DNA from 3 places in the Streptomyces sp. NPDC017936 genome. Region 3 is predicted to be linked to each of the others. Evidence: riboswitches for the same ligand, from Rfam matches in the RefSeq annotation. Region 3 holds a riboswitch; each other region holds the start of a gene.
What was found. A riboswitch is a leader RNA that binds a small molecule or an ion and turns the genes downstream of it on or off. The one in region 3 is predicted to bind cobalamin.

Region 1 (8,201 bases), on a different contig from region 3:
AGCGTCAGGTAGAACTGGACGTGCACGGCCTCCTCGAAGAGCTGACGGCTCAGGTACAGCCGCGCCTCGGGGGAGTTGATGTGCTTGTACAGCGTCAGCACCAGGTTGTTCGCGACGATCGAGTCGCCCGTCGCGAAGAAGGCCACCAGACGGCCGATCAGGTGCTGCTCGGCCGGCGTCAGCCTGGCGAGGTCGGCGACGTCCGAGTGGAGGTCGACCTCCTCGACGGTCCAGGTGTTCTTGATGGCGTCCCGGTAGCGCTCGTAGAAGTCGGGGTAGCGCATCGGGCGCAGGGTCAGCTCGAAGCCCGGGTCGAGAAGGTTCTGGGAACGGGTGGACATCACTGGCAGGCCTCGCAGGACTCGGGGTTCTCAAGGGAGCAGGCGACGGCGTCGTCGGAGCCCGTCTGCCGGTCGGGGGCGGTGGTCCGGGCCCGGGCGGCGCGGGCGATGCGGGTCGCCGGGCGCGAGCGCAGGTAGTACGTCGTCTTCAGGCCCGACTTCCAGGCGTACGCGTACATCGAGGAGAGCTTGCCGATGGTCGGCGTCTCCAGGAACAGGTTCAGCGACTGCGCCTGGTCCAGGTAGGGGGTGCGGGCGGCGGCCATGTCGATCAGGGCGCGCTGCGGGATCTCCCAGGCGGTGCGGTAGAGCTGCCGTACGTCCTCGGGGATCCAGGCGAAGTCCCGCACCGAGCCGTTCGCGTCGCGCAGCGCCTCACGGGTGCGCGCGTCCCACACGCCCAGCTTCTTCAGGTCGTCCACCAGGTACGGGTTGACCTGGAGGAACTCACCGGACAGCGTCTCGCGCTTGAACAGGTTGGACACCTGCGGCTCGATGCACTCGTACACACCGGCGATCGAGGCGATGGTGGCGGTCGGCGCGATGGCCAGGAGCAGCGAGTTGCGCAGGCCCGTCGCGGCGATGCGCTCGCGCAGCGCGGCCCAGCGCTCGGGCCAGGCGAACTCGACGCCGTAGTGGTCCGGGTGCAGCACGCCGCGGGCGGTGCGGGTCCTGTCCCAGGCCGGCAGCGGCCCGTTGCGCTCGGCGAGGCCGGCGGAGGCCTCGTACGCGGCGAGCATGATCCGCTCGGCGATGCGCGTCGAGAGCGTGCGGGCCCGCGGGGAGTCGAAGGGCAGCCGCAGCTTGAAGAAGACGTCCTGCAGGCCCATCGCGCCCAGGCCCACCGGACGCCACTTGGCGTTCGACCGGCCCGCCTGCTCGGTCGGGTAGAAGTTGATGTCGACGACCCGGTCCAGGAAGGTGACGGCCGTGCGGACCGTGGCGTCCAGCCGCTCCCAGTCGACGTCCCCGGCCTCCGTGTCGACGAACGCGCCGAGGTTCACCGACCCCAGGTTGCAGACCGCCGTCTCGCCGTCGTTCGTGACCTCCAGGATCTCCGTGCAGAGGTTGGAGGAGTGGATGACCTGGCCCGGCTCGGCCGTCTGGTTGGCGGTGCGGTTGGCGGCGTCCTTGAAGGTCATCCAGCCGTTGCCGGTCTGCGCGAGGGTGCGCATCATCCGGCCGTACAGGTCGCGGGCCGCGATGGTCTTCCTCGCGAGGCCCGCCGCCTCCGCCCCGCGGTACGCGGCGTCGAACTCCTCGCCCCACAGGTCGACCAGCTCGGGCACGTCCGAGGGGGAGAACAGCGACCACTGCTCGTCGGCGTTCACCCGGCGCATGAACTCGTCCGGGACCCAGTGCGCCAGGTTCAGGTTGTGCGTACGGCGGGCGTCCTCACCCGTGTTGTCGCGCAGCTCCAGGAACTCCTCGATGTCCGAGTGCCAGGTCTCCAGGTAGACCGCGGCCGCGCCCTTGCGCCGCCCGCCCTGGTTCACGGCGGCGACGGAGGCGTCGAGGGTCTTCAGGAACGGCACGATGCCGTTGGAGAGTCCGTTGGTGCCGCGGATGAGGGAGCCGCGGGAGCGGATCCGCGAGTACGACAGCCCGATGCCGCCGGCGTGCTTGGAGAGCCGGGCGACCTGGTGGTAGCGGTCGTACAGGGAGTCCAGCTCGTCCTTGGGGGAGTCCAGGAGGTAGCAGGATGACATCTGGGGGTGCCGGGTGCCGGAGTTGAAGAGCGTGGGGGACGAGGGCAGGTAGTCGAGCCGGCTCATCAGCCCGTAGAGCGCGGCCACCTCGTCCACGGAGCGGGGCGTGTCGTCCTCGGCGAGGCCGCTCGCCACCCGCAGCAGGAAGTGCTGGGGCGTCTCGACGATCTTGCGGGTGAGGGGGTGGCGCAGCAGGTAGCGGCTGTGCAGGGTGCGCAGCCCGAAGTAGCCGAAGCGGTCGTCGGCGGCCGGGTCGATCAGCGCGTCCAGGCGGGCCGCGTGCAGCCGTACGAACGCGGCGGTGCGGTCGGCGACGAGGCCCTCGCGGTGGCCGGCGGCCACGGACTCGGTGAACGAGGTGACGCCCTGGGAGGCGGCCTCGGCGGCGATGCCGATCGTCAGCAGCCGGGCGGCCAGCTTCGAGTAGGCGGGGTCCTCGGAGATCAGGCCGGCGGCCGCCTCCGTGGCCAGCTCGCGCAGTTCCGTCTCGTCCGCCCGCGCGGACCGGCCCCGCAGCGCGGCGGCGGCGACCCGGCCGGGGTCGGCGTCGGGGAGGTCGGCGGTCAGCCCGGTCAGGGTCCGCAGCAGCGCGGCTCCGGGACCGTCGTCCCCGGCCGGCGCCGCGGACGGGGTGGCTGAAGCCGGATCGGCTGGCGCGATGGTCACGTGGGGGCTCTCCCTCGCTCGGCGGGGGGCCTGGCGGAGGGCAGGGGGCAGCACACGAGCGCGCACGGCGTCGCGTCCACCGGCCCACTCCACGAGGCCCGGACGTCAGGCACCCGGAACGGACGGACCGGGTGCGCTGCCGGCAGGTCCTCGGACTGGACGGGCGTGCGGAGACACGCGAGTACACCGTTGCGGGACAGTTCCGGATTCGCACCGGATTCCCCTGCGGCGACAGCGAGCATGAGCATACATCTTGTGTCGGGCCGTCGGGCTACCCCCAGATGTTGTGTCGCACCGGCTTCACAGCGTCAATCGGTAGGTGAGGAGCGTGAGGTCGTCCAGGTGCGGGACCGGGTTCCAGTCCCGCTCGGGTGTGCGGACGAAGCCCAGGCGCTCGTAGAGGCGGTGGGCGGCGTGCATGGAGCGCCGGCTCGACAGGACGACGGCGGTGCGGCCCTCCGCCGCGCGGGCACGGTCCACGCACGCGCGCACGAGGGCCTCGCCGACGCCCTGTCCGCGGCTCTCCCGCGCGACGGCCAGGGCGCGGACCTCGGCCTCCCCGGGGCCGGCGATGTCGGCGACGGGGCCGCCGTCGGGGACGAGGGTGACGCCGCCGAGCAGCGCGCCGTCCCGCACCGCCACCAGCACCTCGGCCGCGGCGGCCCGCCCCGCGACGTCCTTCAGCACGGGCAGGTACGGGTCGCCCCCGCCGAAGTCGAGGAGGCCGTCGTCGAGGTAGGCGCGGGCGGTCAGGTCGCCCAGGGCGGCGTACTCGGTGGGTTCCGCTTCCCGGATCCGCAGGTCCATGGCGTCGAGTGTGGACGACGACGGGCCGCCGAATCGACCTGCTTTCGGCGGCCCGTCGCGGGGCGTGCGGCTGAGGGCGCCTCAGGAGGCCCTCAGCCGGCGGTCAGTGGGCGGAGCCCGCGGTCGCCGGAGGCAGCTCCACCTCGACGCCCGGGTCGCCCGCGTCCGCCGTGTAGTCCTCCGGCCTGGTCTCGTCGACGCCCTCGGGGGCCTTCGCCGCCCTCAGGACGAAGGTCAGGACGACCGACACCACCAGGTTCAGGACGAACGCCGTCAGACCGATGTAGCCGATCTCCCCGATGCCGGGGATCTCCTTCGACGAGCCGCCGAAGTGCTTCTGGGTCGGGGAGGCGACGCCGTACGCGGCGACCGTGCCGTAGACCATGCCGACCGCCCAGCCGGCGAGCAGCGCCCAGCGGTGGAACCAGCGGGTGAACAGGCCGCCGACCAGGGCCGGGAAGGTCTGCAGGATCCAGATGCCGCCGAGGAGCTGGAAGTTGATGGCGACCGTCTTGTCCATCGTCAGGACGAAGACCAGCGCGCCCACCTTCACCAGCAGCGAGACCAGCTTGGAGACGCGGGTCTCCTCCTTGGGGGTCGCGTCCGGCTTGATGAAGTCCTTGTAGATGTTGCGCGTGAAGAGGTTCGCGGCCGCGATGGACATGATGGCCGCGGGGACGAGGGCGCCGATGCCGATCGCCGCGAAGGCCACGCCCGCGAACCAGGCCGGGAACATGTCCTCGAACAGCTGCGGGATCGCCAGCTGCCCGTTGGTGACCTTGATCCCGGCCGCGATCGCCATGAAGCCCAGCAGGGCCAGCAGGCCGAGCATGAGGGAGTACAGCGGCAGGATCGTGGTGTTGCGGCGGATCACCTCACGGCTCTTCGAGGACAGCGTGGCCGTGATCGAGTGCGGGTACATGAAGAGCGCCAGCGCGGAGCCCAACGCCAGCGTGGCGTACGTCCACTGGCCCGCCTCGGGCGGCACCAGCGCCCCGCGCGGCTTCTCCGTCGCCGGGTTGACCTGCGCGAACGCGTCACCCGCCTTGGCGAAGATGTCGTCGAACCCGCCCAGCTTGATCGGGATGTAGATGATCGCCACCGCGATGACGATGTAGATCAGCGTGTCCTTCACGAACGCGATCAGCGCGGGGGCGCGCAGGCCCGACGAGTACGTGTACGCGGCCAGCACGCCGAAGGCGATCAGCAGCGGCAGGTCCTTGACGAACCAGTTGGTGTCCTCGCCGCCGCCGACGCCCATCACGTCCAGCACGGCCTGGATGCCGACGAGCTGGAGCGCGATGTACGGCATGGTCGCGAGGATGCCGGTGACGGCCACGGCCAGGGACAGGCCCTTGGAGCCGAAGCGGCCGCGCACGAAGTCCGAGGTCGTCACGTACCCGTGCCGGTGCGAGACCGACCACAGGCGCGGCAGGAACGTGAAGATCAGCGGGTAGACCAGGATCGTGTAGGGCACCGCGAAGAAGCCGGCGGCGCCGGCCGCGTAGATCGCCGCCGGGACCGCCACGAAGGTGTAGGCCGTGTAGAGGTCGCCGCCCAGCAGGAACCAGGTGATCCAGGTGCCGAACGACCGGCCGCCCAGACCCCACTCGTCGAGGCTGTGCTCGTCGTCGGCCTTGCGCCAGCGCGCGGCCAGGAAGCCCATGACCGTGACGGCCAGGAAGAAGAGGACGAAGACGGCGAGCGCGACGCCGTTCACACCGTCGTTCATTCCGACGCACCCCCGTCCGAGACCTTGCGGGCGCGCTGGTCACGCTGCCACAGCTGGTACGCGACCATCGTGAGCGCGGTGGAGATGAGCACCCACGCCATCTGGTACCAGTAGAAGAAGGGGATGCCGATGAACGTCGGGTCCACCTCGGCGTACGAGCCCACCCACAGCATCGCCACGAAGGGCGCGAACAGACAGAGGGCGATGACGACGCGCACGGGCGTCACCACCCGCCCCGTGGACACTTCTGGCGCTTTGGACATCGGCGACTCCGTCCCCTTGCTGATCACCTGTGCAATGCGCACGCAATGTAGGTGACGCATAAAGGGGAGCGGAAGACCTCGTCCGGATATCGGTCCCCGGACGGCGCCCGTTCAGTCCTGGGGACGCTTGAGGCGGGCCACGAACTTGTACCGGTCGCCCCGGTAGACGGACCGCACCCACTCCACCGGCTGGCCCTCCTTGTCCAGGGAGTGCCGGGAGAGCATCAGCATGGGCAGGCCCACGTCGGTGCCGAGCAGGCCCGCCTCGCGCGGGGTGGCCAGGGAGGTCTCGATGGTCTCCTCGGCCTCCGCCAGATGGACGTCGTAGACCTCGGCGAGCGCGGTGTAGAGGGACGTGTACTTCACCAGCGACCTGCGCAGCGCCGGGAAGCGCTTGGCGGAGAGGTGGGTGGTCTCGATCGCCATCGGCTCGCCGTTGGCCATGCGCAGCCGCTCGATGCGCAGCACGCGCCCGCCGGCGGTGATGTCGAGCAGGCCGGCGAGGGTGTCGTCGGCGGTGATGTAGCCGACCTCGAGGAGCTGGGAGGTGGGCTCGAGGCCCTGGGCGCGCATGTCCTCGGTGTAGGAGGTGAGTTGCAGGGCCTGGGAGACCTTCGGCTTGGCGACGAACGTGCCCTTGCCCTGGATGCGCTCCAGCCGGCCCTCGACGACCAGTTCCTGCAGGGCCTGGCGCACGGTCGTGCGCGAGGTGTCGAACTCGGCCGCCAGCGTCCGCTCGGGCGGCACCGGCGTGCCCGGCGCCTGGGTCCGCGTCATGTCGAGCAGGTGCTTCTTCAGGCGGTAGTACTTGGGCACGCGCGCGGTACGGACGGTCGCCCCACCCTCGTTCTCCGCACTGCTGACGTCGGTGCTCATGGCCTGCCTTCCCGGCTCCGGAGCCAAGCGGCCGACCTGCGCGTCGGCCCGCGGCTCACATCGTGGCACGGGTTCCTGGGCGGGGTGACCGGTGCGGGTGACCTCGCTCTTCCGTGATCTCCTCTGTATACCCGCGGGACCCTGCTTGGTCTAGTCCAGCGTGCTTTCGAGGGGCGGTGGTACATCCCGCGCGCGGGGGCCGCATCCGCCCTCAGGAATTGAAAAGTCCCTGCATATCGCGGTCCCGTAACGGACGACTCAACCCCCGTTGCGCACCCTTGACAGCCCTATTGGTCTGAGCCAAGCTCTCCGCACTGGTCTACACCATTGGTCCAGGTCCCGGCCCCACGGACGGTACGCGTTGACGCTCAACCGCGGCGGGGAGGCAGGGGGGTTTGTGGCATCCCTGAGGAGGGTGGCGTGAAGCGCAAGCTGACAGCCGCGATCGGTATCGCGGGCATGATGGTCTCCATCGCGGCGTGCGGGGACAGTGACAACGGGGGCTCGGACAAGGGCGCCGACGCCAAGGAACTGACCGTCTGGCTCACGGTCGACGCGCAGAACAACTGGCCCGACCTGGTGAAGGCCGCCGACGCGGCGGTGCAGAAGGCGCACCCCGGTCTCAAGATCAACCACGAGTACTACGGCTGGCCCGACAAGAACGCCAAGCTCGACGCCGTCCTCGCCACGGACAAGGCCCCCGACGTGGTCGAGATGGGCAACACCGAGATGCTCGGCTACATGGTCAAGGGCGCCTTCGCCCCCCTCGACACCTCGAAGTTCGACAACTCCTCCGCCTGGCTGGACGGTCTCAAGGCCTCGGTGACCTACGAGGACAAGACCTACGGCGTCCCGTACTACGCCGGCGGCCGGGTCGGCAACTGGCGCAAGGACCTCTTCGCCTCCGTCGGGGTGAAGAGCGCCCCGAAGACGTACGCGGAGCTGACCGCCGCCCTGGACAAGGTCCAGAAGAAGGAGGGCGGCAAGTTCAGCTCCTGGTACCAGCCCACCCGCGACTGGTACGCGGCCATGTCCTTCGTCTACGACGCCGGCGGCTCCATCGCGAAGGAGGAGGGCGGCCAGTGGAAGGCCAACCTCTCCTCGCCGGAGTCCCTGAAGGGTCTGAACGAGTACAAGAACGTCGTCGACAAGTACATGCACGGCGACAAGACCAAGGACGAGTCCGACCGGTACATCGTCTACGGCCAGGGCAAGTCCGGCATGATCTTCGGCGCCGCCTGGGAGGGCGCGACCTCCGAGGCCCCCGAGAACGACAAGACCGGCAAGCTCAAGGGCAACCTCGAGAACTTCGTCATGCCCGGCCCGTCCGGCAAGAACCTCCCCGTCTTCCTGGGCGGCTCCGACCTCGCCGTGCCGGTGAAGTCGGACGCGCAGGACCTCGCCGCCGAGTGGATCAACGCGTTCACCGGCCCCTCCGGTCAGAAGGGCCTCATGGCCAAGGGCAACCTGCCCAACAACAAGACCGACCTCGCGACCCTGAAGAACGACCCCAAGACGGTCGTGCCGGCCACCGCGGCCGAGTCCAACTGGTTCGTCCCGATGGCCCCCGGCTGGGGCCAGGTCGAGAAGGCCCAGGTCCTGCAGACCATGCTCCAGGCCATCGGCACCGGCAAGAAGACGGTCGAGGAAGCCGCGAAGGAAGCGGACGCCGCGATCGACAAGGTCATCAACACCAAGTGACCTGACGGCGGCGCCCCGCCCCCGCCCGGCGCCCCCCCCCCGACCCCCCCCCGGCCCCCCGGGGGGCGCCCCGGGGGGGGGCCCCCCCCCCCCCCCCCCCCCCCCC
Region 2 (10,908 bases), on a different contig from region 3:
GCCTGCTCCACGGCGACCTCGGCACCTCCCTCACCTCCGGCCGGCCCGTCACCCGGTACCTCGCCGACGGCTTCGGCCCGACGCTGCTGCTGGCCGCGCTCACCCTCGCGCTGCTCGTGCCGCTCGGCTTCGGACTCGGCGTGCTCGCCGCCCGCCACGAGGGCCGGCTCGTCGACCGGCTGGTCAGCTCGGTGACGCTGGCCGTCTACGCGGTCCCCGAGTTCGCCCTCGGGGTGCTGCTGGTGACGGTCCTCGCCCTCGAGCTGGCCTGGCTGCCGCCGACGGCCGTCGGCCACGGCACCGGCCTGCTCGCCGATCCGGCGGTGCTGGTGCTGCCGGTGCTGGTCCTGCTGTCCCGCCCGGTGTGCTCCCTGTCCCGCCTGGTGCGGGCCGGCATGGTCGACGCGCTCGCCTCCCCCTACGCCGCCCACGCCCGCCGCTGCGGCGTCCCCGGCGCACGCGTCCGCCGCGCCCACGCCCTGCCGAACGCCCTCGCCCCGGCCGTGCAGCAACTCGCCCGCACCGCCGACTGGTTGCTGTGCGGGGTGATCGTGGTGGAGGCCCTGTTCGTGATCCCGGGCCTGGGCACGGTCCTCCTCGACGCCGTCGCCGAGCGGGACGTGCCGGTGGTGCAGGGGCTGGCCGTGGTGTTCGGGGTGCTGACGGTCGTGCTCAACCTCGGGGCCGACCTGGTGGCCCACCGGTTCACTCCCCGCACGGAGGTGGCCGCGTGAGGACGTACCGCCGCTTCGTGCCGGGCGGCGCGGTCGTCGCCGTCCCCCTCGCGCTCGCCCTCCTCGGACCGCTGTTCGTGGGCGACCCGGGGCCCAGGGCCGTCTCCTTCACGCTCGGCGGCGGCCACTGGCTCGGCACCGACTTCGTCGGCCGTGACGTCCGGGACCAGGTCCTGCTGGGCGGCCGTACGGTCGTGGTCACCGCGCTGGCCGCGACCGCCCTGGCTTACCTCGTCGCCGTCCCGGTCGGCCTGCTCGGCGCGCTGACCCGGGCGCGCCCGCTGGAGGACGCGCTGATGCGGCCGCTGGACGTGCTGCTCGCCGTGCCGTCCCTGCTGCTGATCCTGCTCGTGGCCTCCGTGCTGTCACCGGGGCCGGTGGGGCTCGCGCTGCTCGTGGCGCTGGTCAACGTGCCCGACGCGGCCCGGACCGTGCGGGCCGCCGCCGGGGAGGCGGCCGCCCGCCCCGCCGTCGAGGCGCTGCGCGTGCAGGGCGAGAGCCGGTGGCGGATCGCCGTCGGCTACGTCGGCCGTTCGGCGCTGCGCACCCTCGCCGCCGACGCCGGCATCCGGCTGACGGGTGTGCTGTACCTGGTGTCGACCGCCGCGTTCCTCGGCGTCGGTGTCGCACCGGACGCCGCCGACTGGGCCGTCATGGTCGACCGCAACCGCACCGGCCTGCTGGTGCAGCCCTGGGCCGTGGTGGTGCCCGCGCTGCTGATCGTGGCGCTGACGACGGGCACCAACCTGCTCTTCGACGCGGCGCTGGAGAAGAAGAGGAAGGGGCGACGCCCGTGAGCCGGGAGACGGACGCCGTCGTCGAGGTCCGCGGTCTGCGCGTCGAGATCGACGGCCGGGCGATCGTCGACGGAGTCGATCTGAGGGCGCTGCCGGGAAGGGTGACCGCCCTGGTCGGCGCCTCCGGCAGCGGGAAGACGACGACCGGCCTCGCCCTGCTGGGCGAGCACCCGCCCGGTGCCCGCGTCACGGGCGAGGTGCGGCGGACCGGCGACGGCCCGGTGGGCTACGTGCCTCAGCACCCCGCCGCCGTGCTCAACCCGGTCCGCCGTGTCGGCGCGCTGCTGTACGACATCGCCCGGCTCCAGGTCCGCCGTCTGCCCCGCGCCGAGCGCCGGACGGCGGCCCGCGAGCGGGTCCTGCGAGCGCTGTCCGACGCCCAACTGCCGGATGCCGAGGCGCTCTTGAGGCGCTACCCGCACCAGCTCTCCGGCGGACAGCAGCAGCGCGTCGTCCTCGCCCAGGCCCTGCTGCTCGGCGCCCGCGTCATCGTCGCCGACGAACCCACCACGGGCCAGGACGCGTTGACCAAGAGCCGTGTCGTCGAGCAGCTGGCGGCGGTGGCGGCCCGCGGTGTCGCGCTCGTCCTGCTCAGCCACGACCTGGACGTGGTGCGCGCCCTCGCCGACGAGGTCCTCGTCCTGCGCGCGGGCCGGGTCGTCGAGTCGGGGCCGGTGGAACGGCTGCGCACGGCGCCGCGGCACCCGTGGACGCGCCGGCTGTTCGACGAGCGGCGCGCGGCCCCCGAGGAGCCGGCGGCCGCCGGGCCGGCCGTGCTGGAGGTACGGGGCCTGACCGCCGTGCACGGCCGGCGGACCGTCGTCCTGCGCGCCCCGCACCTCGCCCTCCGCCCCGGCGAGTGCCTGGCCGTGGTCGGCCGCTCCGGCAGCGGCAAGACGACGCTCGCCCGCTGCCTCGCGGGCCTGCACCGCGATCACGACGGGGAGATCCTGCTCGACGGCACACGGCTCGCGCGCAGTCTGCGCGACCGCAGCCGCGCCCAGCTCGCCGCCGTGCAGTACGTCTTCCAGGACGCCCGCGCCGCCTTCGACGAGCACCGGCCCGTCCTGCACCAGGTGGCCCGTACGGCGGTGCGGCTGCGCGGCATCGGCGACCGGGCGGCGGCGGACGAGGCGACGGCCGCCCTGGACCGCCTCGGCCTGCCGGCGGACCTGGCCCGCCGCCGTCCCGGCGCGCTCTCCGGCGGCGAACTGCAGCGCGCGGCCCTCGCCCGCGCCCTGCTCGCCCGGCCGCGGGTCCTGATCTGCGACGAGATCACCTCCGGCCTCGACCCGGTCACCCGGCGCGGCATCCTCCGTCTCCTCGCCGGTCTGCTGCGCGAGCGCGACGGCCTGTCCCTCGTCCTCGTCACCCACGACCTGGACACCGCCCGCCTGGCCGGCCGCATAGCCGTGCTGGACGCGGGCGAACTCGTCGAGCAGGGACCGGCCCACCGCGTGCTGACCGAGCCCCGCCACCCCTTCACGGTCTCGCTCACGCGGACGGGGGCGCGGTCGGGGTCCGTAGGGCACCCGCCGCCGTGAGGAGGGCACGGCGGTGTCCGCCGGCCGGGGGAACCCGCCGTCGTGCCGGGCCGCCCGGGGCCGTGTTCCGGGGTGTACTGCCCGGACGGATCCGGGTCGGAGGTGGTGGGTGGCCAGCCGAGCGTGGACCGCGGCCGCCGCGGTCGTCCTCACCGGCACCGTCGGCGCCTGCGGCACGGTGCAGGAACGACGCGCCGACGTGCGGTCCGCCGCGGCCGCGTTCGAGGAGGCGCTCGACGAGGGCGCGTACGACCGGATGTGCGGGGCCCTCGCGCCGGGGACCCTGGAGGAAGTGGAGCAGTCGGCCGGCGTCCCGTGCGCGCGGGCGCTCCGGGAGGAGTCCCTTCCCGCGGGCGGCGCCGTGCGGGGCACGGACGTCTACGGCAACCAGGCGCGGGCGGTGCTCGTCCGGGACACCCTGTTCCTCTCCCGTTTCGGCGACGGCTGGAAGATCGTCGCGGCAGGCTGCCGGCCGCGGCCGGAACGGCCCTACCAGTGCCTGGTCAAGGGCGGGTGAGCGATGAGGACGATGTTCGTCATGGTCCTGCTGGTCGTCGGATGCGGCCTCGCCTACCTCGCCGCCGTGGGACTGATGCGCCGGTGAACGGGGACGCGACCCGTGACCGGGCGTCCCGGCCCGGGGGCCTGCGGGGCTTCGTCCGGGACAACGCGCTGGGACTGACCTTCATGGCCGCGTTCCTGCTGACGCTGGTGGGGCAGGCGATCGCGGGCCGGGCCGACCTCAACGACCAGCTGGTCGCCGACCGGTTCCGGCCGGTCGGCTTCGGCGAGTACCTCACCTCGTCCGACTTCGCGGTCGACGTGGCGGAGAACTGGCAGTCCGAGTACCTCCAGTTCTCCCTGTACATCGGCGCGACCGTCTGGCTCCTGCAGCGCGGTTCCCCGGAGTCCAAGGAACCGGGCAGGTCCGGCACCGAGTCGGACGAGGACCAGAGGGTCGGCGAGCACGCCCGGGAGAACTCGCCCCGGTGGGCGTCGGCCACCGGATGGCGGCGCACGCTGTACTCCAACTCCCTGCTGCTCGTCATGGGGACGATCTTCCTGCTGTCCTGGCTGGTGCAGTCGATCACCGGCGTCGTCGCCCACGACGAGGAACGGCTGCGGCGGCTCGAGGCCCCGGTCGGCTGGACGCAGTACCTGGGCTCGGCGGACTTCTGGAACCGCACCCTGCAGAACTGGCAGTCCGAACTGCTCGCCGTCGCCTCCATGGCGGTGCTCTCGATCTACCTGCGGCAGCGGGGCTCCCCGGAGTCCAAGCCGGTCGGCTCCGCGCACAGCGCCACCGGCGTCGAGGGCTGACGCCGGGCCCGGCCGGGCTCAGCGCGCGGCGACGGCGCCCGCGGCGCGTCCGTACCCGTTCCACGCCTCGGCGCGCAGACCGGCGTCGTACAGGACGTCCACCGCGGTGCACGCCAGCGCCTTCGTGGCGGCGGACAGGACGCGCCGGGCCCGTTCGGAGACCGCCGCGGCGGCGAACTCGGGCGTGTGGTCGGAGCCGTCCTCGTCCATGATCGCCACGAACGGGTGGATGGCCGGCACCCGGGAACTGACGTTGCCGATGTCCGACGAACCCAGGTACACCCCCGGCGCGGGCGGGGTGAGGGCGATCCCGGAGCGCCCCAGGTGCGCGGCGAAGCGCCGGGAGAGCGCCTCGCTGTCACGGAAGTGCTCGTAGCGGACCCCCACCCGTTCGACGGCGCACCGGGTGCCGGTGGCCTGCGCCACCCCCGCGGCGGCGGACCGCAGCCGCCCGGCGAGGTCGTCGAGGGCGTCCGTGGTGGCCGCGCGCAGGCCGAACAGGCCCTCCGCGTACTCGGGGACGATGTTCGTGGCCTCGCCCCCGTGCGTGATGATGCCCTGGACGTGGGAGGCCTCCGGCAGGCGCCGGCCGAGCGCGGCCAGCACGTTGAACAGTTCGACGAGGGCCGCGAGCGCGTCGATGCCCTCCGTGGGGTTCCCGGTCGGGTGGGCGGCCCGGCCGTGGAAGCCGACCCGGTACTGTTCCTGCGCCGTCAGCGGGGCCCGGGCCCAGTCGTACACGCCCGGATGGAACATGAGCGCGGCGTCGACGTCGTCGAAGACGCCCGCCTCCACCTCCAGGACCTTGCCGCCGCCGCCCTCCTCGGCCGGGCTGCCGACGGCCAGCACCGACCCGGCGCCCGGCTCCAGCACGGCGCGGACGGCGAGCGCCGCCCCCAGCCCGGCGGCGGCGATCAGGTTGTGCCCGCAGGCGTGCCCCAGGCCGGGCAGGGCGTCGTACTCCAGCAGCAGCGCCACCGTGGGCCGCCCCTCGCCGAAGCGGGCGGTGAAGGCGGTCGGCATGCCGGCCACGTCCTGCCGCACGTCGAACCCGGCCCGGCGCAGCTCACCCGTCAGGAGCGCGGCGGCCCGCCGCTCGGCGAAGGCGTACTCGGGGTCGGCGTGCAGCGCCGACGCGACCTGCCACAGCGCGTCGGCCCGCTCCTCGGCCTGCTCGTGGACACGGCGGTACAGGGCTTCGGCGGTCTGGGGCACACGGGTCTCCCGGGTGTCGGCGCGGCTTCCTTCCACGACACCGGGTTCCACCCGGCGCCGCGCCGACACCCCGCGGGCGCGCCGGGGATCAGCCGTCGGCCGGGACCGGGGGCGTGGCCGGCGCCGCCGTCAGGGCGGCCAGCTCCTCCGGGCTGCGCGGGCCGGGCTCCGTCTCGCGCAGCAGCCCCTGCGCCCGCAGGAGCCCGGCGGCGGCGACGCCCCAGGGCAGCCGGAGTCCCGCCTGTCCGAGGAGGTCCGTGCGGGCGAGGGTGGTGGCCGCGGGGCCGGTGTGGGCGCTGGAAGGGGTGAGGAGCGCCGCGTCGTCGGCCCAGCGCAGGGCGAGGTCGACGTCGTGGGTGGCCATCACGACCGTGGTGCCGGACGCGCGCAGGGCGTCGAGGGTGGCGAGGAGGCGCTCCTGCCCGTCGGGGTCGAGCCCGGCGGTCGGTTCGTCGAGGATCAGCACGCGCGGCCGCATCGCGACGGCGCCCGCGATCGCGGTCCGCTTGCGCTGCCCGTAGGAGAGCAGGTGGGTGGGCCGGTCGGCGAGGCCGGTGATGTCCAGGGCGGCGAGCGCTTCGGCCACCCGGGCCCGCACCTCGGCGTCGGGCAGCCCGAGGTTCAGCGGACCGAACGACACGTCCTGCGCGACGGACGCGGCGAACAGCTGGTCGTCCGGGTCCTGCACCACCAGCTGGACGGTGGTCCGCAGCCGCGTCAGCCCCTTGCGGTCGTACGCCACCGGCTCTCCCTCGACCGTCAGCCGGCCCCGGTGCGGGCGCAGTCCGCCGCTGAGCAGCCGCATCAGGGTCGTCTTGCCGGTGCCGTTGCGGCCGAGGAGGGCGAGCGCGCGGCCTTCGCGGACGACGAAGTCGAGGCCGTCGAGCACGGCCGGGCCGTCCTCGTACGCGAAGGAGACGCCCCGCAGGGCGACCAGCTCGCTCATCACAGGGACCTTTCCAGTACGAACGTGAGGGCGGCCAGGGCCGCCAGGAGCCCGGCGCCGGCCGCCGTGAAACGGACGGAGACACGGGCCTCGGGCACCAGGACGCGCAGGGTGCCGTCGTAGCCGCGTCCGGCGAGACCGGCCTGGAGCCGCGCCGCCCGGTCGAAGGCCCGCACGAAGGCGGTGGCGCCGAGCCCGGCCAGGGAACGCCACTCGGCGGCCCGGGAGGTGTGCCCGAGCCGGGCCGCCTGGGCCTCCCGGATCCGGCGCACGGAGTCCAGCAGCAGGAAGCTCATGCGGTACGTCACCAGGGCGACGTCGACGACCGGTGCGGGCACACCGGCCTTCACCAGGCGGGGCAGCAGGTCGGACATGGGGGTGGTGAACGCGAACAGCAGCACGCCGAGGGAGGCGGCCGAGGTGCGCAGCATCAGCTCCCCGGCGCGCACGGCCCCGCCGTCGGCCAGGCTCACGAACCCGCCGGGTCCGCCCACCTGGACGAGCAGGGTGACCGCGCCGGTCGCGCAGAACCCCAGCGGCACCCGGTAGGCGCGCCACAGCCGGCGGGCCGGCACACCCGCCGGGCCGAGCAGCAGGACCAGCGCCGTCACCAGCACCAGGACCGCGCCCGGCCAGGGCGGCAGGGAGATCGCGAGCACGGTGAGGCCGAACCCGAGCACGGCCTTGTCCACGGGGTGGCGGCGGCGCCAGCGGCTGCTGTGCGCCGCCGCGTCGATCGGCAGCACGACCGCTCAGACCCGTCCCGGCGCGGACGCCCCGGCGTCGGATCCGCTCTCCGGCCCCCCGGCGCCCCCGGGGCTTCGCGCAGTCGTGGGCGCGGTGGTCCCCTCCGCGGTGTCCCGGGTCTCCGCCAGCCGTGCGGCGGCCCGCAGTTCGCCCTGGCGCCGCCCCCGGCGCAGGCCGAAGTAGTAGGCGAGGACGCCCGCTCCGAGGGCCGCCTGGAGGGAGAACAGCGCCGACTCGATCTCCCCGGACGGCGGCTCGTACAGGGGCGAGAACCACGGCTCGTAGTCCGGCTCGATCTCGGTGATCGCCGTCTCCGCCTCGCCGTCGGAGCCCGCGAACGGCTCCTCCTTGTGGTCGCCGAGGCCGAGGGCGAGCGGCAGCACGGCGAGCGCGACCACCACGGCCAGCAGCAGGATGTTGATCTTCGTGTTCCGGTTCACCGGGCCACCGCCTCCGTGTCGGCCGGTTCCTGCCGCTTCGTCACCAGTACGCCGAGGCGGGTCAGTTCGCCCTTGCTGGACTGCGCCAGGAGCCGCATGACCAGCACCGTGAGGAGGCCCTCGCTCACCGCCAGCGGGATCTGCGTGACGGCGAAGATGGAGCCGAACTTGCCGAGCGCGCCCAGGAAGCCGCTGCTCGGGTCGGGGAACGCGAGCGCCAGCTGCACGCTGGTGACGCAGTAGGTGGACAGGTCGGCGACGAACGCGCCGGCGAACACGGTGACCATCAGCGGCACGTCGTACCGCCGCAGCAGCCGGTACGTCCCGTAACCGGCCCACGGACCGACGATCGCCATGGAGAACACGTTGGCGCCCAGGGTGGTCAGGCCGCCGTGGGCGAGCAGCAGCGCCTGGAAGAGCAGCGTGATGGTGCCGAGCACCGCCATGATCGGCGGCCGGAACAGGATGGCGCCCAGCCCGGTGCCGGTGGGGTGCGAGCAGCTCCCGGTCACCGACGGCAGTTTGAGAGCGGACAGGACGAAGGTGAAGGCCCCGGAGGCGCCGAGGAGCAGGGTGCTCTCGGGATGCTCGCGCACTTCACGGTTCAGGGCGCGGACTCCGTGGACGACGAACGGCGCCGACGCGACGCCCCAGGCGACCGCGTGCGCCGGAGGAAGGAAACCCTCGGCTATGTGCATGGCTCAGCAGACCCTCTCCAGCACCTCGTGGATGGTTGACGCGCCTTGGCCGGTCTCCTGGCTGACGGGTACCACCGCCCGTGCTCCGCCTTCCCGGGTCCGAGGACCCAGTGGCTGCCCGTGAGGGCCGGAGCCGGACTTCCCGATCACAGTGGCGAGGGCCGCACCGGCATCACACCGGATTTCCCGTTCACCAAGGCGTGGTGACAGTAGTGCCAGGACAGGGGCAGTGACAAGCCGCGACGGGGGCGCGCGGACGGCGGACGAGGGCTCACACCCCGGCGCACGGGTGCGTTCCGCCGACGTGGTACGCGCTTGCTGAACACGGCGGGGATCCGTGCCGTACCTGGTGCCGCGGGCCCCGGGACCCCGGGGCGCAGGCACCGGTGAACCCGACGGCAGGAGCACCCGCCGTGACCGAGCCGGTCTGCACCGTGTCCGCCATGAGCTGCGGCCGCCGCGCGGCCGGCGTCGCCGAGAAGGGGGTGGAGGTGGCCGGCGTCACCGAGGTGGACGTCGACGTGCGGGCGGGGCGGGTGACGGTGCGCGGCGGGAGGGTCGACGGCGACGCCGTGCGGGCGGCGATCGACGAGGCCGGCCACCTGGCCGTCGAAGCCGTGCGCGCCGCGGCCTGAGCCGCCGGCGGCTCCGCGCCGGCGCCCTGCCGGGAACGCGCGTCCGGGTCAGCGGCCGCGCCAGTCCAGGCACAGCACCAGGGCGTCGTCGTCCGGGACGCGCCGGCCGCGGTGACGCGTCAGCTCCCGCAGGACGGCGTGCGGGACCTCGGCCGCGGGCAGCAGGCGGGTGGACAGGACCGCGCGGGCCAGGACGGCCTCGCCGTAGGCCTCCCCGGCGGGCGAGACGGCCGCGTGGACGCCGTCGCTGACGAAGAGGAGCCGGTCGCCGGGCTCGAGGCGGAACTCCTGGGCCGCGTAGTCCGTCTCCTCGAACATGCCCAGCGGCAACTGGGGGTCGAGGCGCACGTGTTCCACGATGCCGTTCCGCAGGCGCAGCATCCGGGGGGAGCCGGCGTCCACCACCCGGGCGTGCCCGGTGGCCAGTTCGACCTCGAGCAGCAGGGCCGGCAGGTGGCGGCGGCCCCGGTGCTGGGCGTGGACGGCCTGGTCGGCCAGGGCCGCCTGGTCGGCGAGGGGAAGGCCGGCCCGCCGCGCGTTGCGCAGCGCGGTGACGGCCAGGCCGGTCAGCAGGGACGCCTCCGTGCCCTCGCCCATGCCGTCGGTGACGTACAGCGTCAGGTGGTCGGCCGTCACCGACCAGTCGTAGGAGTCGCCGAAGACGTCGTAGGCGGGCTCCAGCTGGGCGCCCAGATCGAACTCGGGGCAGCTGCGCGAGCGGCCCGGGAGCAGCTGCCACTGCATCTCCGCGGCCAGGGTGAGCCGGTCTCTGCGTCTCGCCCGGAGGTACAGGTCGGTGTCCCGCTCGGTCAGGACCAGCTCGTGCGCCAGCACCTGCGCGATCCCGGCCACCTCGGCCAGGACGGCCTCCCCCTGCTCGGGCAGGGTCACCGACAGCACGCCGAGCCGGTCGCCGCGCACGGTGACGGGCAGATGGGCGCGCACCCGTCCCTCGCCGGCGGGCTCCACGAACGGTTCCTGCGCGCCGAAGGCCCGGCCCGCCGGGCTGCCGTGGGCCGGTACCGGTTCCGGGGCGTGCGGCGACGTGGACACCGGTTGCAGCACCGTCAGGCCGTAGTCGGCCAGGAACAGCTCGACACGGTCCGCGCCGTACTGTTCGGCCAGCACGCCGCGGACCGTGTCGAGCAACTCGTGGGGCGCCGCCGTCCGCAGGGCGCGCTCGGCGGTCGTCCATCCGTCCACGGTCGTCACTGCACCGGTCCTCTCGTCGAAATGTACGGATCATGTGCTCTTCTGCTTTTCGCGGCCCGCCTCACCGGACGAGCCCTAGTACGCTGGCGGTCGTCCCAGTGCCTGCGAGAGGCTGACCGTGACTGCCTTCCGTCACCGCCCGGAGCCCGACGAGGTCGCCCGGGTGACCGCGACGGCGGCGGAGCTGCTGGAAGTGCTGTGGGGCAGGGCGTCGACCGCGCCCGCGTCCGCGTCGCAGCTGCGCGTGCTGTTGATCCTCGAGCACCACGAGGACATCAACATGCGCACCCTCGCCGACTCCCTCGCCTCCACGCCGCCGTCGACCAGCCGGCTGTGCGACCGGCTCCAGGCCGCCGGCTTCGTCGAGCGCGCGGTGAGCCCGGCCGACCGGCGCGAGGTGCGGCTGCGCCTCAGCGGCCGGGGGCGGGCCTTCCTCGCGGACCTGCGCGCGCGCAGGGAGCGGCAGCTGCGGGCGGTGCTGGACGTGATGCCCACCGCCAAGCGGGTGGCCCTGCTGGAGGGGCTGGAGGCGTTCTGCGACGCGGCGGCGACACGCATCCACGACGACGCCGGGGATTCCGGCAACCGGATCGCCTGACCATGCCCCGCCCTCCTGTCCT
Region 3 (10,908 bases):
TCAACTACACCAAGCCCCGAAGGGACCCGGTAACACGTGACTTTCTGGACTTCGGCCTGGACATCGCCACGGCGGACCGCTCCCTCCTGGAGCCGGAGCTGCCTCTGTCCGTCCTGCACTACGTGCCACCGGGCACCGTGGAGAACCGGTTCGTGAGGGCTGTGGGGCAAGGCATCGCCTCGATGGGCTTGCACGGCAGGTGGCCGGACGACGCGGAGACGGATTCGTACGGCTTTGCCAAGTACGACGGCGTGGAGATCCTCTTCAACTGCGACGACGTCAACTGGTCAAAGCCGACTAACCACCACACAGTCTTCGTCCACGTCGACAAATTGGGCGACCTTCCACGCGCCAAGAGACTTGCCGCGTACCTCGGCGGCACCGTACTGGGGGACGCCCAGCACGGCTGGTGAGGGCCCAGCTTGACCGGTTGCGGGCCCAGGTGACCAGAGAAACAGAACTTGGCCTCGGACTTTCGTGATGGTCCGCCGACGGAGTTGGCGGACCATTTCGCGTTCTGCGGCTGAGGGCGGGCAGGGCGGCGGCCCGCGCGTCGGTGATCACCATGCCGACGGAGTAGGACAGCCAGCGCCCGCGCCGGGCGAGCCAGGAGACGAAGTCGTGGGTGCCGCCCGCGGAGTCGGTGCGGATCAGGGTCTGGCGTCCGCGCCGGTATTTCTTCGGTGGTTGGGCGAGGGTCAGGCGGGCTGCGGTGATGTGGTCGGCGGCGGTGTTCGACCCCGCGTTCCCCGGCCTGAGCAGGGCCGCGACGGGTTCCCCGGTGCCGCCCGGGCCGTGGTCGACGAAACCCATCAGCGGGTGGTGGCCGTAGGTCCGCTTCCAGGTCGGGGCGGCGTCCTGCTTGTCGGAGTGCGCGATCACCAGCACCCCGTCCAGGTCGGTGGTCACCGTCCCGTCCGCGTCTGGCGCCTTCCGGTCGGCCAACCACCAGACGCGTTCGCGGACTTCGGCCCGTGCGGACCGGATCGCCTGCAGGGCGGTGTCGCCGGAGACGGCGGGAGTATCGACCAGGCGGGAGACCGTCGGGTCCGAGGCAACCGGCCCGAACACGGCCGGCTCGGCCCGCAGCAGGCCGGCATCGGCCAGGCAGTCCCCGCCCAGCGCGACCGCCAGGGCGAGGTCCAGGACGACCTTCCCCGGGTCGTGGACGGCCCGCGGCCTCCGCCACGGCGCCAATGCGGCGGATATCGCCTGGTCAAGGCCCACCTTGCGGACCGTCTCCACCAGCAGGACCGAACCGGCCTGCGAGACCACCTGACGGCCGTCCTCCTGGACACGGACACTCGGGTACGACGAGATAGGCTCTCTCACCTGGAAAGTGCTCTTTCCCTTGCAGCTAACAGGACCCTCAGCAAGTCCTATCGTTGCAGGTCAAAGGCACTTTCCTCGTTTCTGGTCAGCTCTTGGACAACCCGCTTCGTGAAAGCGCGAGGCTAAAGGCGGGGTAGCAGGACGGACGGTTGGACGAAGGAGCGGACATCCGGGTGCCGGCGGGCACACGGCGGGGCGGTGGCGGACAAGACCTGGGGAGGTCACACGCCACCGCCCCGACGCAGCAACAGCCCGCCCCGACCACGAACCGCCCATGACCCCAACCACACAGGCCAGCACACCGCGCAGACCAGGACGGCAGATTGCGCAGCCACCAACCCACAGCCCACCGGCACACCGAAATGCCCCCAAGCACGGACACCACGACCCCACCGCACCCGTATGGCGCCCCGTCACCCACCCCAACCGCAGGGTCGGCTGGATGCACACCCGACATCCATAAGCGCCGCCATGGTCAGGGCTGTGGTCGGGCATTGCGCAGACCCCGACCACGACCACCAGAACCCCGAACTCGCTGCGGAGGCCTACCAGATCTGGGGCAGAGGCGGGCGGAGCGACGTGCAACCTGGCGTTTAGGTCACGGCTCGGGTGGCCGCAAGGCGCCAGCGATGACGGTGGTCACCATCTTGCGGACGGCGGGGGTCTGCGGTGGGGCGCTGGTCCGGTCGGCGAACAGCAGGTGACCGGCCCCGACGAGGGTGGGGGCGAGTGTGTCGATGTCGGCGTCACCGGCCAGACGCCCCGACTCCCGCTCGGCGGTGAGGTATGCGGCGATCATGGCAGTGCCCTGTGCGGCCAGTGGGATACCGGTCAGACCGGCCTCGCGCAGCCGCGCGCGGAGGCCTTCGCGGAAGGTGATGAGCGCGACGATTGCCACCGTGACCGGACCGAACAGGTCCTGCAGCGCGTTGGCGAGGTTGTCCACCACGCTCCCGGTGCCGGCGGCCGCGCGCAGAGTCGTGGTTCGGTCCTCGATGCCGCGGACGCGGTCGAGGACGAGTTCCGCCAGGAAGGCATCGAAGTCGGTGAAGTGCCGGTGCAGCACGCCCTTGGCGCAGTTCGCCTCCTCCGTGACCGCCCGGCTGGTCAACGCGTCGGGCCCGTTCCGAAGCAGCACGCGCTCGGCGGCTTCGAACAACTGGCCGCGCACGTTGCGGATGTGCACCCCTGACGGCATTGTCTCCCTTTCCGCGCCGCCCCAGCCTTAACAAGTGGGCAACCGCCCATTAGTGTGGGCGCATGCCCACTTTATCGCAGGGACAGCCGGACACGTCCGGCCCCGAGCCCTACCGCCACCGGCAGACGGCCGAGTCGTTCGGCGTGGACGCCGAACGCTACGACCGCGCCCGACCGCCGTATCCCCAGGCCCTGGTGGACAGGATCATCGCGGCAAGCCCCGGTCGGTACATCCTCGACGTCGGAGCCGGAACCGGCATCGAGGCCCGGCAGTTCCAGGCGGCCGGCTGCACGGTGCTCGGTGTCGAGCCCGACGAGCGGATGGCCGCCTTCGCGCGCCGCAGCCGCATCGAGGTCGAGGTCGCCAGGTTCGAGGACTGGCAGCCAGCCGGGCGGCAGTTCGACGCGGTCATCGCCGGCACCGCCTGGCACTGGGTGGATCCCGTCGCCGGCGCGGCCAAGGCGGCCCAGGTGCTCCGGCCCGGCGGCCGACTCGCCCCCTTCCACCACGTCCCCCAGCTTCCGGTCCAGTTGATCGACGCCCTCGCTGAAGCACTCCACCGGGTCGCTCCCGATTCCCCGTTCAACCCCGGCCTGCTCAGCGGATCGGCCGTGGACGCCTACCAGCCACTGTTCGCGAAGATCGCCGACGGGATCCGGCAGACCGGCAGCTTCAGCGAGCCGGAACAGTGGCGCTTCACCTGGGAGCACACCTACTCCCGAGAGGAGTGGCTCGACCAGCTCCCCACCTTCGGCGGCCTCACCCAACTCCCCGCAGACAAAATGGCGGAGGTCCTGAACAGCGCCAGGAACGCGATCGACGAGCTCGGCGGCCACACCACCATGCCCTACACATCCGTCGTGATCACCGCGACCCGATCCAATACGGCCTGACCACCGCAAACGCTAGATGTCGCCGACTGATGAGCTCGGCGACACCCGCCGAGGAGCGGGGAAGGTTCACCGGCTTGTTGCACCGGACCTCAGTCCAACGGTCCGTCCCGGCGAGCGGCACGATTGGTACTCGCGCCATCTGACCACTGCACGGTCAGCACTGTTGCCCTTGACGGGATTCACCGGCGCCGACGGGCGCGGACGTCCGAACAGCAGCAGACAGGGCCTGGGGCTTCCGGGCGTAGCGCGATGGGTTCGGTTGGCCGAGATGCCATCCGGTCGGCAGGGCGATCGCTGTCTTCTGGGTTGTCTCGCCCATCCGCGGCCGGTCATCTGCCTACGATGCCGTCTATCGGGCGGTCTTGAAGAAAAGGGAAGAGAAGCCGACGCGAGGGGCGGACGGTTGGCGGCTACCCGGCTCCGAGGAGGACTTCGCTGCGACGCCAGGCCGTCGGCGATCGGCCCGTGAACTCGCGCCAGTCCCGGACGAGATGGGCCTGGTCGGCGTAGCCAGAGACTGCTGCCGCATCGCCCCACGGGAGCGGGTCCTGCGTCGCCGTCAGTTCGTGCGCGTGCTCGAAGCGCAAGACTCGGGCGAAGGTCTTCGGCGACAGGCCCACCTCACCGCGAAACCGCTCGGTGAGGTACCGACGGCTCCAGCCGAGTTCCGCGGCGACCGCACCAACCTGGACGCAACCCCGCGCGGCGACGAGGCGGCGCCAGGCCTCGGCCACCTCGGGGCGCACCCAGCGCACATGGTCGCCGCAGGCGCTGCGGCCGACAGCTCGGAGGAACAATTCGTCCAGCGCGGTGAACCGCGCCGCCCATGTTGTCGCCGATCGGAGCCGGTCGACCAGCTCGACGGCAAGGGCTCCGAGAAGCTCGTCAAGTGGGACCAGTCGGTTGGCGAGCTCGGCAGACGGCATGCCGTAGACGGCCCGGGCCCCGAGCGGTGTCAGCGATACCTGAACACCTTGCTGGCGTCCGTCATGGTGAATCGCGACGGACCGGCACATCAGACCGCCGGCCACGCTGCCGAATCGGGTGACCGGTGACCCGTCGTCAACGCCTGTCGCCACCTCCAAAGGATCTGACAGGCTGATCACCGCAGTGAGCGCGCGGCTCGGCGGGCCGCAGTGCACCCCCGCCGGGAGCCCGCGGAGGTCGAAGCCGACATACGAGTCGACGTACTCCCGCAAGACGCGCGCCGGACGTGCACCGATCCCGGTGGCCGTGTGGTCCTCCATTTTCGTCAGTGTACGAGCCGCCCAGCCCAGGAAAATCACCATCCAGGGTCTCTACTTCCGTACACCCGAGCATGGGTTCAAGAAGTCCTGAGACAGGGACAGCATGAAGCTAAGCAGGTCCACTGTCGGTCTAAAACTGACGATCATCGTTGACACCTGGGTCTCCGATCACTGCGGAGATCCACATGCCCAAGTCCAGTCCCGCCACCCCGCCGCTTGACCGTGAGGCCAAGCGGCGCCTGGCCGTCATACGCCATGTCGAAGAGGTCAGCGGCAACGTCGCGATGTCCTGCCGGTACTTCGGGATCAGTCGGCAGGCTTACTCCACCTGGTACCGCCGCTGCCGGGCCGAGGGCGTCGAGGGCCTGCGCACCCGCTCCAAGGCACCCAAGACATCCCCGAACGCGACGCACGTCGAGGTGGTCGGGAAGATCATCTATCTCCGGCAGAACTACCACTTCGGCCCGGAGAAGATCGCGATGTACCTCAAGCGGTACCACGACGTGACGATCAGCAAGTCAGGCGTGTGGCGGACGGCTCGCACGTCCGGGACCTGAAGGGGGGGCTCACACCGGACCTTCGCCGGTCGACCGCGGCCGCCGGGGCAGCAAGCACCATGTGATCACCGATCGGCACGAAACACTCCTCGCAATGTCGCTGACCAGCGAAAACCGTCACGACGTCACCCCGCTCATGCCCCCTGCCGGACGCGATTCCCCGCATCCGCGGCCTGGTGGGCGGGCCACGTCACCGGCCCACGGCGGCTGTTCGCCGACCGCGGCTACGACTACGACACATATCGTCGGCTCCTGCGCGCTCACGGCATCACGCCGAAAACCGCCCGCAAGGGCACCGGACACGCCCGTGTACACGCTCCCGGAACTTCCGTACGACTGCTCGGCGCTCGCTCCGGTCCTCAGCCCGGAGATCATCGACCTGCACCACGACAAACATCACGCGGCGTACGTGAAGGGTGCGAATGACACACTGGAGCAGCCGGCCGACGCGATCACCGAGGCCTTCGGCTCCTTCGCCGGTTTCAAGGCCCAGCTGTCCAAGACCGCCACCACCACACGCAGGGCTCCGGCTGGGGTGTGCTCGCCTACGAGCCGCTGAGCGGCCGGCTGATCGTCGAGCAGGTCTACGACCACCAGGGCAACGTCGGGCAGGGCTCCACCCCGATCCTGGTCTTCGACGCCTGGGAGCACGCCTTCTACCTGCAGTACAAGAACCAGGAGGTCGACTTCATCGAGGCGATGTGGGCCGTCGTCGACTGGCAGGACGTGGCCAAGCGCTCCGCCGCCGCCAAGGAGCGCGGCGACAGCCTGCTCCTCAAGCCGTGACGCCGTGGCCACGCAGATGTCCTGCTCGTGATCGTCTTCTCACCGTTCACCGGGCCGGCGCGGCGAAGGGCCCCCGCAAGCACACCGGTTGCGGGGGTCCTTCCGCGCCGCGGTCGGACGACGACGGGTCGGCACCGGCGCTGCTTGATCACGGGATGACCGGCGAAAACGGCGCCGACGATCACGAGACGGGGGGACCCGCCTCGACTTGAGCGGCCAGGGGCGGTGCTCCGGGGAGGAAGGTCACCTGGGGGGCGCCTGTGCGTGGATGGATGGTGACCTCGCTCGTCACGCCGTAGACCGTGGCCAACAACTGGGGCGTGAGGACGTCGACGGGCGAGCCCGAGGCCGTGACGCTGCCGTCGCGCAGGACGTAGAGGCGGTCGCAGTAGTACGCGGCGAGGTTGAGGTCGTGCAGGGCCACCAGGACCGTCGCGGGCAGTTGCCGCAAGGTGCCGAGGACCTCCAGCTGGTGGCGGATGTCGAGGTGGTTGGTCGGTTCGTCCAGGACGAGGAGGGACGGCTGCTGGGCGAGGGCGCGGGCGATGAGGACGCGTTGGCGTTCGCCGCCGGAGAGCCGGTCGAAGGGGCGGTGGGCCAGGTCGGTGGCGTCCACCGCGGCGAGCGCCGACCGGATCAGGTCGGCGTCTTCGGGGGTGTCGCCGTCAAGCAGCTGTTTGTGCGGGGTGCGGCCCATGGCGACGACCTCACGCACCGAGAGGTCGAACTCGGCACCTGACTCCTGTACGACCGCTGCCACCGTTCGGGCGAGTTGCCGCACGGGCAGCGACCAGGCGTCCATGCCGTCGACATCGACCCGGCCGGTGGTGGGGCGCAGGACGCGGTAGACGGCGCGCAGCAGGCTGGACTTGCCGCTGCCGTTCGGTCCGACCAGGCCGATGACCTCGCCGGGCCGGGCGGTCAGGGAGACGTCCTCGACCAGGCGGCGCGCGCCGGCGGTGAGGGTGACTCCGTCGATGACGAGTTCCGTGCCGGTCATGCCCCTCCTCGGGTGGTGCTCCGCCGGGCGTCGCGGCGCATCAGCCAAAGGAAGAACGGGCCTCCGCACAGTGCGGTGAGCACACCGACCGGTATCTCCATGGGCGCGGCGACGACGCGTGCGGCGATGTCGGCCCAGATGAGGAAGACCGCGCCGCCGAGCGCTGCCGTCGGCAGGACGCGGCGGTGGTCGCCACCGACGGCGAGCCGCACGATATGCGGAAGCATCAGCCCGACGAAGCCGATCGGCCCGGCGGCCGCGACGAGGATGCCGGTGACGAGGGAGAGCAGGACGAACATGCGGGCGCGGAAGCGGGCCACGTCCAGCCCCATCGTCGTCGCGGCCTCCTCACCGGCGAGCAACAGGTTCAGGTTGCGGGCCTGCACCATGAGGATGCCGATGCCCAGAAGCAGGGCGGCGCCGGGCAGCCACAGAGTGTCCCAGTTGACGCCGCCGAGACCGCCGAGGGTCCAGGCGAGGACCGCGCGGGCCTCGTTGCCCCGGTCGGTGGTGAGCAGCAGCAGGTCCAGCACGGCGGTGAGCACCGCGGCGACGGCCACACCGGACAGGACCAGCCGTGCAGACGTGATCCGGCCGCCGGTGCGGGCGGTGGCGTAGACGAGCAGCAGTGCGCCCAGCGCGCCCGCGAACGCGGCGACCGACAGCGACACCGGCCCGAACCAGGTCACCCCGAACACGATCACCACGACGGCGCCCAGGGACGCCCCGGAGGAGACGCCGAGCAGGTAGGGCTCCGCGAGCGGGTTGCGGATCAGGGCCTGCAGGGTGGTGCCCACCACCGCCAGTCCGGCGCCGGCCACGGCCCCGAGGAGCACGCGCGGTGCCCGCACGTCCAGCACGATGGTCTCCCGCGCCCGTGACCAGTCGGCATCCGCCCAGTCGGCGCCCAGCGCGTGCGTCACGATGCCCCATACCTGGCCGGGCGGCACCTGCACCGAGCCGATGGCCAGGCCCGCCGTGGCGGAGACCGCCAGCAGGACGGCCAGGACGACGAGCGTGAGGGCGAGACCGGTCGGGCCCGCCCGCCTCTCGGCCTGTTGCCGTTGTGGCCCGGCCTGCTCGGCGCCGGGACGGGTGCCGGGGCCGTCACGCGAAGCTCTCGGGGTGGATGCCGCGGGCCAGGTCCCCCACTGCGTACGCGGACCGGACCCCGACCAGGGTGGCGGTCAGCGGCAGCACGACGAAGCGCTTGTTCTTGACGGCGGGTACGTCCTCGAGGGCGGGCTGGGACAGCAGGAACTCCTTCTTCTGACCGACGCTCCCGGCGTCGGCGTAGTCGTAGATCGCGATGACCTCCGGCCTGCGCTCGACGACCTGCTCCCAGGAGACGTCGCCGAAGACGTCGTCGAGGTCGCCGAAGACGTTCTTGCCGCCGGCCAGCCGGATCAGTTCGGTGCCGAGGCTCTTGCCGCCCGCGGTGAAGGCGGTCTTGTCGCCGCTGTCGTAGACGAAGACGGGCACCTCGGGCTCGCCCTCGACCGTGGTGGCGGCCTTGTCGACGCGGCCTTCGAGGTCGGCGACCAGCTTGTCCGCCCGGTCAGAGACGCCGAAGATCCGGCCGATGGTGCGGACCTCGTCGTAGGTGTCCTTCATCGTCACCCGCTTCTTGCCGCAGTACTCACGGTTGAGGTGGGTGTCGATGCCCGCGTCTGCGAACGCCTGGCGGGAGCGGCCCTCGTTCTCGGCGAAGGCGCTGCCGTAGCCGCCGTAGACGAGGTCCGGATCGGCCTCCAGAACCGTTTCGAAGGACGGTTCCTTCTTCGCCAGTTCCGGAATCGACTCGTAGTCCTGCTTCAGCTCGGGCAGGACGGCGGAGTCGGGGAAGGAGGTGCCGACCATGCGGTTCTTCAGACCTAGGGCGAGCATGAGCTCCGCCGGGTGCTGGTGGACGGTGACGACACGGGAGGGCGGTTTGTCGTACGTCGTCTTCACGCCGCAGTTGTCGATGGTGACGGGAAAGCCGTCGGCCGGCATGGCCGTGGCCTCCGCGGCCCGGGCTGTGTCCTGCGACGATCCGCAGCCGGCGGTCAGCAGGGCCGCCGACAGGGCCAAGGCCGCGGCCGTGGCACGCAGGGCGTGACGCCTGCGGGCAGGGGTGAACAGGGGGGGACGGAACGTGCCGTCGTACACGTGAAGCCTCCTGGGGAGTCCGCGCTCCTCGGAACGGGCCCGCGACAGGCCAGTGTCCTGACTCCCGGATCGACGCCCTCCTGCCTTCCTGCGGCTCGCGCAGTGGCATGTCGGAGGGGGCACTCCCCGGTCACAGTGGCGGGACCGTGCCGGATTCGCACCGGCTTCCTGTCTCCCGTCGCGGCGATGACCCGGTGATACTACGATCCGCCGAGCTCGGGTCGAAAGGGCGTGCTGACCCACCCGCACTCCCCCACGCCCTCCGTCACGCCTCCCGGACCGCCCGGAGCACCAGCCGCTCGGCGTTCTCGTCGTAGGGACGGCCGTCGAAACCGCCGAAGACTTCCACCCGGCCGAATCCCGCCTCCCGCGTCATCCGCCGCAACTCGACCGCGCTGTACACGAACCACACCAGGGTGGTACGCGTCACCCGCTCGCCCCGGACCAGGACCCGGTCGCTGCGCAGCCGTGCCCAGTCGTCCAGCACGGTGTCGGTCTGCACCATCAGGTCGTCGCCGCGTCGCACCACCTTGGGCGGGGTGATCCTGCGGGCCAGCAGTTCCTTGCCGGCGAGGTCCAGGACGAGGGTGCCGCCGGGTGCCAGGCAGGTGTACATGGTGCGCAGCACGCGGGCGTTGTCGGCGGGCTCCTCGAAGTATCCGAACGAGGTGAACATGTTGAGGACGACGTCGAACGCGCCCGGTGCCTCGTACTCGCGCGCGTCGGCCCGTACGTAGGTGACGTGGGCATCGGCGTCAGCCGATTTCTTGCGTGCGCGCTCCAGCATGGCTGGACTGAGGTCCACTCCGGTGACGTCGTGACCGAGCCGGGCGAGTGGCACGGTGAACACCCCTGGACCGCAACACAGGTCGAGTACGCGAGAACCCCGGGGAAAGGACAGCAGCGGAGAGCTGTCCAGCAGGTCTTCCGCCTGCTCGTAGCGCTGTTCGGGGAACAGGAAGTCGTGGAACTCGGTCCAGAAGTCATCGTCCTGGAACCCGTCCGTCCGTGTCATGCGGTCTCAGTGCTCCTTCGTCGTCATCGTGTGGGTGGGTGTGTTTCACCCCGCGATCGCGCAGTGCCAGCAGCGCGGGGGGCAGCACCAGGCACTGTGCTGCGGCCAGCAGCCAGAACCAGCCCGTTTGGCTCGCGCGTTCGGTGAGGCCGTACAGCTGTCCGCCCAGCACTCCGCTGGCGCAGGCGCCGAGTCCCGCCGCCAACCGCTGCTGGCCGAAGACCACGGCGTCCGAGCGCGGGCTGCGGCGCAGTGCCTCCAGGTCGTTCTTGAGGAACAGGACGATGTCGCCCAGGGTGATCAGCGCTCCGCCCGCCAGCAGGGCCGGCCGGGTGCCGACCGCCAGGGCGGCCAGCCCGGCCGCCAGGCCCGTGAAGCCGATCGCGAGGGCCGTCGCGTAGGGCATGCGCCGGATCAGGCCGGACGCGAGGGGCTGGACGACGATGACGAGCGTGAAGCAGACCAGGAGGACCAGGCTGTAGAACACGCCGGAGGCCCGTTCGACGGCGTACACCGCCAGGAAGTGCTGGAAGTGGAAGTAGAGGTAGAAGGCGAGCTCGTCCTCGTGGTCGCGTCCGGCCATGACGGTGGCCGAAAACGCCCGGCCGAGCCACCTTCGACGAGTCCGCACGCTCACGAGCCCGAGTGATCCGGTCCTCGGCCGTCGGCCGGGGAAGGCCGGCACGGGCTTCCGAGGGCGGGGGACGGACTTGATGGGATGATGGCCGG

Region 1: linked by a shared signal. The riboswitch ahead of ACH4F6_RS10385 (ribonucleoside-diphosphate reductase subunit alpha) and the one ahead of ACH4F6_RS32835 (ABC transporter substrate-binding protein) in region 3 are both predicted to bind cobalamin.
Region 2: linked by a shared signal. The riboswitch ahead of ACH4F6_RS27715 (energy-coupling factor ABC transporter permease) and the one ahead of ACH4F6_RS32835 (ABC transporter substrate-binding protein) in region 3 are both predicted to bind cobalamin.

Annotation. Positions count from the first base shown of each region.
Region 1 covers NZ_JBIRHK010000004.1:198,239-206,439, reverse strand. The annotation lists gene ACH4F6_RS10390 (ribonucleotide-diphosphate reductase subunit beta) at 1-341, opposite strand, end outside; gene ACH4F6_RS10385 (ribonucleoside-diphosphate reductase subunit alpha) at 341-2,716, opposite strand; cobalamin riboswitch at 2,840-2,999, opposite strand; gene ACH4F6_RS10380 (GNAT family N-acetyltransferase) at 3,017-3,523, opposite strand; gene mctP (monocarboxylate uptake permease MctP) at 3,627-5,255, opposite strand; gene ACH4F6_RS10370 (DUF3311 domain-containing protein) at 5,252-5,518, opposite strand; gene ACH4F6_RS10365 (GntR family transcriptional regulator) at 5,630-6,394, opposite strand; gene ACH4F6_RS10360 (extracellular solute-binding protein) at 6,815-8,095, shown strand.
Region 2 covers NZ_JBIRHK010000014.1:186,448-197,355, forward strand. The annotation lists gene ACH4F6_RS27670 (ABC transporter permease) at 1-734, shown strand, start outside; gene ACH4F6_RS27675 (ABC transporter permease) at 731-1,531, shown strand; gene ACH4F6_RS27680 (ABC transporter ATP-binding protein) at 1,528-3,075, shown strand; gene ACH4F6_RS27685 (hypothetical protein) at 3,185-3,592, shown strand; gene ACH4F6_RS27690 (DUF6766 family protein) at 3,676-4,395, shown strand; gene ACH4F6_RS27695 (amidohydrolase) at 4,414-5,610, opposite strand; gene ACH4F6_RS27700 (ATP-binding cassette domain-containing protein) at 5,699-6,556, opposite strand; gene cbiQ (cobalt ECF transporter T component CbiQ) at 6,556-7,302, opposite strand; gene ACH4F6_RS27710 (energy-coupling factor ABC transporter substrate-binding protein) at 7,309-7,743, opposite strand; gene ACH4F6_RS27715 (energy-coupling factor ABC transporter permease) at 7,740-8,441, opposite strand; cobalamin riboswitch at 8,471-8,676, opposite strand; gene ACH4F6_RS27720 (heavy-metal-associated domain-containing protein) at 8,855-9,076, shown strand; gene ACH4F6_RS27725 (PP2C family protein-serine/threonine phosphatase) at 9,125-10,288, opposite strand; gene ACH4F6_RS27730 (MarR family transcriptional regulator) at 10,401-10,886, shown strand.
Region 3 covers NZ_JBIRHK010000019.1:148,484-159,391, reverse strand. The annotation lists gene ACH4F6_RS32885 (hypothetical protein) at 1-413, shown strand, start outside; gene ACH4F6_RS32880 (transposase) at 298-1,332, opposite strand; gene ACH4F6_RS32875 (TetR/AcrR family transcriptional regulator) at 1,931-2,518, opposite strand; gene ACH4F6_RS32870 (class I SAM-dependent methyltransferase) at 2,593-3,423, shown strand; gene ACH4F6_RS32865 (helix-turn-helix domain-containing protein) at 3,834-4,670, opposite strand; gene ACH4F6_RS32860 (helix-turn-helix domain-containing protein) at 4,856-5,227, shown strand; partial or broken gene ACH4F6_RS32855 (transposase) at 5,191-5,530, shown strand; partial or broken gene ACH4F6_RS32850 (superoxide dismutase) at 5,535-6,013, shown strand; gene ACH4F6_RS32845 (ABC transporter ATP-binding protein) at 6,195-7,013, opposite strand; partial or broken gene ACH4F6_RS32840 (FecCD family ABC transporter permease) at 7,010-8,038, opposite strand; gene ACH4F6_RS32835 (ABC transporter substrate-binding protein) at 8,121-9,164, opposite strand; cobalamin riboswitch at 9,194-9,374, opposite strand; gene ACH4F6_RS32830 (class I SAM-dependent methyltransferase) at 9,430-10,179, opposite strand; gene ACH4F6_RS32825 (hypothetical protein) at 10,148-10,762, opposite strand.